2 regions of the Pseudomonas sp. NPDC089734 genome follow, and region 2 is predicted to be linked to the other one. Evidence: predicted binding sites of a transcription regulator. Region 2 holds the regulator's gene; the other holds the start of a gene.
What was found. Region 2 encodes LexA, which represses DNA repair genes until DNA is damaged. Its sites were predicted from a motif close to CTGTNTNNNNANACAG; they were not measured.
Positions count from the first base shown of each region.

Region 1: recN (DNA repair protein RecN) is a predicted target of LexA. The motif match lies at 1,818-1,833, and genes of this name have one in related genera.

Region 1 covers NZ_JBIVGV010000010.1:66,857-70,269, reverse strand. The annotation lists gene fur (ferric iron uptake transcriptional regulator) at 1-69, shown strand, start outside; gene recN (DNA repair protein RecN) at 121-1,794, opposite strand; gene grpE (nucleotide exchange factor GrpE) at 2,044-2,607, shown strand; gene dnaK (molecular chaperone DnaK) at 2,710-3,413, shown strand, end outside.
Region 2 covers NZ_JBIVGV010000008.1:146,390-149,802, reverse strand. The annotation lists gene nagZ (beta-N-acetylhexosaminidase) at 1-386, opposite strand, end outside; gene ACIPY9_RS12995 (TetR family transcriptional regulator) at 495-1,211, opposite strand; gene lexA (transcriptional repressor LexA) at 1,459-2,067, shown strand; gene sulA (SOS-induced cell division inhibitor SulA) at 2,077-2,547, shown strand; gene ACIPY9_RS12980 (hypothetical protein) at 2,558-2,791, opposite strand; gene ACIPY9_RS12975 (DUF6586 family protein) at 2,855-3,376, opposite strand.

The DNA of each region.
Region 1 (3,413 bases), on a different contig from region 2:
GTCGAGAGACACGGTTACGATCTGGTAGATCACAATCTTGTGCTCTACGTGCGTAACAAAAAGGCGTAAGCCTGCGACGACAAAGGCGACCTCAGGGTCGCCTTTGTGCTTTTTGGCGGGTCAGTTTTTGGCGGTCACGACCATTTTCTTCGCGTGAGCCAGAGACTCTTTGGTCAGGTCTATACCGCCAAGCATGCGCGCCACTTCTTCTATACGTTCATTCTTGTTCAGTTTTGAGACGGCGGTGCGGGTTGCATCCTGGCCTCGTACCTTGTGGACGAACAGATGTTGATGGCCCTGTGCTGCAACTTGCGGAAGGTGGGTGACGGTCATGACTTGCCCGCGCTCCCCCAGGCGACGTAACAACTGGCCGACAATTTCTGCTGTCGGGCCGCCGATCCCCACATCCACTTCGTCGAATACCAGGGTCGGCACTCGCGATGTTTGTGCGGTGATGACCTGGATGGCCAGGCTGATGCGTGACAGCTCGCCGCCCGACGCGACCTTGGCCAGAGCCTTGAGCGGTTGCCCGGGGTTGGCGCTGACCAGCAGTTCGACCTGTTCAAGGCCGTGGGGCAGCAGGTCGTTGCCTGAATTCGGTTTCAGCTCGATGGTAAAACGCCCGCCCGGCATGCCCAGGCGCTGGATTTCCTGTTCGACGGCGTGAGCCAGCTCGCCTGATGCGCGCTGACGCAGGTCGCTCAGTTCCCTGGCCTTTTCCTGATAGTGGCGGGCGAAGGAGGCCAGTTCACATTCAAGGCGCTCGATGGACTCGTCGTTGGCGTTGAGCGTTTCGATTTCATCCAGCAGTTTCTGTTGGAGGCTGATGACTTCCGTTGGCTGGATGCGGTGCTTGCGAGCCAGAGTGTAGATGGTGTCCAGGCGCTCCTCGATCTGCTGAAGTCTTGCGGGGTCTGCGTCGAAATGGTCCAGGAAACGGTTGAGCTCGCCCACGGCTTCTTCGATCTGGATCTGTGCGCTGGACAGCAGGTCGGTGGCTTCGCTCAGGGCGGTAGGCGAGTTATTGATGCTGCCCAGCCGGTTCAGGCTGGCGGTCAGGGCGTTCAGGACATTGCCCGAATCGCTCTCGCTGCATTGCTCCACGACCTGACGGCAGATGCTCAGCAGGCTTTCCGCGTTGGTCAGGTGCTTGTGTTCCTGTTCCAGCTGTTCCAGCTCGTTTTCACCCAGGCTCAGACTTTCAAGCTCTTCAAGCTGATAGCTGAGCAGTTGATGCCGGGCGCGCTGTTCGTCGCCGGAGTTGGAAAGCCGTTCAAGCTCCTGGCGGGTCTGGCGCCAGCGCTGGGCGGCCAACTGGACCTGACGGGCCAGGTCTGTCGCGCCGGCGTATTCGTCCAGCAGGCGGCGATGGGTGTCGGTTTTCAGCAGCGACTGATGTTCATGCTGGCTGTGAATATCGATCAGGAGTTCGCCAAGGGCTTTCAGGTCGCCTTGCGGGCAGGGTGTGCCATTGATGTAGGCGCGGGAGCGCCCTTCGGCCGTGATGACCCGACGCAATATGCAGGGGCCGTCGTTGTCCAGGTCGCGTTCCTTCAGCCAGCTCTGCGCTTCGGGAATATCCGACAGATCGAAGGTGGCCAGGATGTCGGCCTTTTCGGCTCCCGGACGGACGACGCCGCTGTCGGCGCGGTCCCCGAGTGTCAGGCCCAGGGCGTCCAGCATGATCGACTTGCCGGCACCGGTTTCGCCAGTGATTACGCTCATGCCCCGATCCAGCTCCAGATCGAGGTGTTCAACGATGGCGTAGTTATGTACGGAAAGGTGCACCAGCATGGAGTGGCTCCCAAGCGATTTGTCTGGTTATTTATACAGTGTTTTGTTCAGTGCTGACAATGCTTGAACTTAGCTCGATTTGATCGGTTGGCGAGGTTTTTTAGTTCTTGCGGTAATCGATGCTGTAGAAATTTTTTCAGCCAATACGCAGATACCTCGTACCTGGCCCTTGAAGCCTGAAAATCCGTTCCCATATAGGGGGGCAGAAGCGCGAGATGGGTTCGCGGACGTTTTTGAGAGGAGAACACTATGGCTGACGAACAGAATCTGGATGCGCAGACCCAGGACCCGGCAGGCGAAACCGCTTCGGGTGATGATCTGGCAACTCGTGTGCAAGTGCTCGAGGAGCAACTGGCTGCGGCGCAAGACCAGTCCCTGCGAGTCGCTGCAGATCTGCAGAACGTACGTCGTCGTGCAGAACAGGATGTGGAAAAGGCTCACAAGTTTGCGCTTGAGAAGTTTGCAGGCGATCTGCTGCCTATCGTCGACAGCCTCGAGCGTGGCCTGGACCTGTCCAGCCCGGATGACGAAAGCATCCGTCCGATGCGCGAAGGCATCGAGCTGACACTGAAAATGTTCAACGACACCCTCAAGCGCTATCAGCTTGAAGCCATCGACCCACATGGCCAGCCATTCAATGCCGAGCATCATCAGGCAATGGCCATGCAGGAAAGCGCCGATGTCGAGCCGAACAGCGTTCTGAAAGTGTTCCAGAAGGGTTATCAGCTTAACGGTCGCCTGCTGCGCCCGGCCATGGTCGTGGTCAGCAAGGCACCGTCGCCTGTTTCGCCATCAATTGATGAGCAGGCTTGAAATCAGCTGTCTGGCCCCCATTTATAGGCCAAGCGTTTAAGAGCTACCGCAATTTGTAAACGCAGTTGCGGCAACCAAATCAAAGTTTCGGGAGAGTCAAAGATGGGCAAGATTATCGGTATTGACCTGGGGACTACCAACTCCTGCGTCTCTATTCTGGAAAACGGCAACGTCAAGGTTATCGAGAACGCCGAAGGCGCTCGTACCACCCCTTCGATCATTGCTTACGCCAACGACGGCGAAATCCTGGTCGGTCAGTCTGCCAAGCGCCAGGCTGTGACCAACCCGCACAACACCCTGTACGCAGTAAAGCGTCTGATCGGTCGTCGCTTCGAGGAAGAAGTCGTCCAGAAAGACATCCAGATGGTCCCGTACAAGATCGCCAAGGCTGACAACGGCGACGCATGGGTTGAAGTCAATGGCCAGAAAATGGCGCCTCCTCAGATTTCTGCCGAAATCCTGAAGAAGATGAAGAAGACCGCCGAAGACTACCTCGGCGAAGCGGTCACCGAAGCGGTCATCACCGTTCCGGCCTACTTCAACGACAGCCAGCGTCAGGCTACCAAGGATGCCGGTCGCATCGCGGGGCTGGATGTAAAACGTATCATCAACGAACCTACCGCAGCCGCTCTGGCTTACGGTATGGACAAGGCGAAGGGCGACCACACTGTCATCGTTTATGACCTGGGTGGCGGTACTTTCGACGTGTCGGTCATCGAAATCGCTGAAGTGGATGGCGAGCACCAGTTCGAAGTGCTGGCAACCAACGGCGACACCTTCCTGGGTGGTGAGGACTTCGACATTCG
Region 2 (3,413 bases):
CCCACTACCGCGCTACGCTGAAAGTCGAGATCCAGCACCGGCGCAAAACTCAGGTCCAGTCCAACGGCCAGCACTTCGGTTGCCATCAGCCAGCCACAATGCTCGGCCAGAGACTCGGCATCAGGCCTGTCGGCAATGGATCGCATCGCAGGCAAACGCACGAACCCCTGACGCAACCGCTGAACCCGGCCTCCCTCCTGATCCACTGCCAACAGCAGGTCAGGACGAATGGCACGAATGGCCGCGCTCAACTCGCGCACCTGGCGCGGGTGCTCGATATTACGGGCAAAGATGATCAAACCGCCCACTTCGGGCTGACGCAGAAACTGACGGTCTTCGGCGGTCAGCCAGGTACCGGCGACATCGACCATCAGGGAGCCTTGCAGGCCAGAACTCATAGAAAAAACCCTTAGCACCATTACCAATTCTTCAATGGGAAGGCATGGTGCTTGATCCTGGAGCCACGCGCAATGCAGGCGTACCCGACAATAGCGTCAGGCCTTGAGGGCGACCGGAGCGCTTGAAGAACTCTTGGTACGCGGCTTGAGCTGCGCACTGATCATTGCGCTATCGGTCACGCCGGTTTCGGCACGCATGCCCGCCGCCAGAAACGGCACCATCAGACGCATGACCTGCTCGATGGAGGTGTTCACGCCGAAGTCGGTTTCGGCAATGGCGCGCAAGGCCTTGATGCCCGACATGCTGAAGGCGGCGGCACCCAGCATGAAATGCACGCGCCAGAACAGTTCGATGGGAGGAATACGGGGAGCGGCTTCATTGACCAGAACCATGTAGCGGCGGAACACCTTGCCGTACATGTCTTCCAGATAACGACGCAGGTGACCCTGGCTCTGGCTGAACGCTAGTCCCAGCAGACGCATGAAGATCGACAGGTCGTTGCCACTGCGGGGCTGCACGGCCAAGGCCTGCTCTACAAGGATTTCCAGAAGCTCTTCAAGACTGGGCTTGTGCTCGGGACGCGCCTGACGCCGCTCGAGTTCACGATCGAGGCTGATGCAGAACGGCCCGAGAAATCGCGAGAACACGGCCTGGATAAGCGCCTTCTTGGAGCCGAAGTGATAATTCACGGCCGCCAGATTGACCGAAGCCTTGCTCGTGATAAGACGCAGAGAGGTTTCTGCAAAGCCTTTTTCTGCGAATAACTGCTCGGCAGCATCAAGAATGCGTTCAACGGTTTCCGACTGGGCCATGGCTCTCTGCCTAACAAACGAACGTTTGAAACATACGTATCAGCCGGGGCTGTTGTCAAGCGGGGCCGTTCACATTGTGGCCGAACAGTCACGTATCCGGATTTTAAATGACAGATTGCATTCAATGCCAACCAGAAGCCGATCCGTTCGGCGCGACCGTTTGGCAACCGGAATGCAAAGGATGATTGCCAACCAGCCTTTACTGTATATAATCCCAGTCACTGTATAAAAAGACAGAGCGCTCGACATGATCAAACTGACGCCACGCCAGGCCGAGATTCTGGGCTTCATCAAACGCTGCCTGGAAGACAACGGCTACCCGCCTACCCGCGCGGAAATCGCCCAGGAGCTGGGATTCAAATCCCCCAATGCGGCCGAAGAACATCTCAAGGCTCTTGCCCGCAAAGGCGCCATTGAAATGACGCCCGGCGCATCACGCGGCATTCGCATTCCCGACTTCGAGGTCAAGGCAGACGAAAACAGCCTGCCCATCATTGGCCGCGTCGCTGCCGGTGCCCCGATCCTGGCCCAACAGCATATCGAAGAGTCCTGCAATATCAACCCGACCTTCTTTCACCCCAGCGCCGACTACCTGCTTCGGGTACACGGCATGAGCATGAAGGATATCGGCATCCTGGATGGCGACCTGCTGGCCGTGCACACCACCCGCGAGGCCCGCAACGGCCAGATCGTCGTTGCACGCATCGGTGACGAGGTCACGGTAAAGCGCTTCAAGCGTGAAGGCAGCAAGGTCTGGCTGATTGCCGAGAACCCCGAGTTCGCACCGATCGAAGTCGACCTCAAGAATCAGGATCTGGTCATCGAAGGTCTGAGCGTTGGCGTCATTCGCCGATAAGGAGACGTTATGCAGTTCCATCAAGCACCGCACACGCAATTGCCATTGTTCGAGGCGTTCCTGGCCCAGCCCATCGCTCCGATGCTTGTCCATGTAGCCGAAGAAACCTGGAGCAACGAGCCAGAAGCTTTCAGTGAGCTGGCATTGCGTGGCGCTGCCGGGAACTGCCTCAACCTCCTCGCACCCATCCTTCGGGAATTGAGTCAGGACACCAGCGACCGCTGGCTGACACTGATCGCACCGCCTTCAAGCCTGACGCAGACATGGCTCAGAGAGGCCGGGCTCAACAGGGAGCGAATCCTGATCCTGCAACCTCGCGGTACACAAACCGCACTGGAGCTGACGCGTGAGGCGCTTCGACTGGGGCGTAGTCATACGGTTGTCAGCTGGATCAATCCGCTGGGCATCGGAGCTCGTCAGCAGTTGATCAGTGCCGCCAGAAGCGGAGAGGCGCAGAGCCTGAACATTCGGCTGGGATGAGAACCGGTTCTTAGTGCAGAACGCGAGGGCCGGTGTCCTTTTCAAGCTCACCTTCGACCAGACGTCCGGCCATCTGCACGCCCACACTCAACATTGCCTTGGCAATCTCGATATGCTGGCCTTGCAGAAAGGACTTGGCATCCGCCGAAAAATCAAGGGTTACCAACGCCCCCTCATCATCGGCACGACGCAGCTCTATACGGCCGTCAGGTAGTTCGACAATTTCAAGAAAAGAGGTAGGCATCAGGACAAATACTCCGCGAAAGGCGAGCATTGTACCAGTCTGCCAGCCTATAGATCATTGGTTTTAGCACTCGCTCAAGCCTTCACGAAAACGAATCGCCAGACTCTTGAGTTGTTGGCGCCAGCCTTCCAGTTCCTTGCTGGTCAGCCCTGTCTCGGGTTCGTCATCCAGATTGACCGCCACAATCATGGGCTGAGTGACGTCACCCTTCGGGGCTTTTGGAGCACGAGGCGGCTCGAACAGTGCGTTGTAGGCCGCCAGCAACTGTGCCAGCCAGGTTTCCCTGGAGCGCGCCAGTTCGACCAGCTCGGCCATCTCGGGAATCGCGATGGCGTCCAGCGTTTCCTGGGTCAGCAATAACTCGGCACGCGGCGCGCCCGCCTGTGGCAAGCGGTAGAAACCGGCGATTTCATGGCACAGACCCAGCAAGGCACCATACAAATGAAACAATGCCGACTCACGCTCTGCCTGAAGCAAGGCCGGGGCATTCACGGCCTGCCCTGTCTCGGCCTTGCCGAGTGCTTCCAGCGCAAGGCCTGCAAAGTAAATCTTCTGGTTGGTGCGGGTATAGAGTTCATGGGCCATGACGGCATTCTCCATAACGGTCAGATGAAACGGGGAT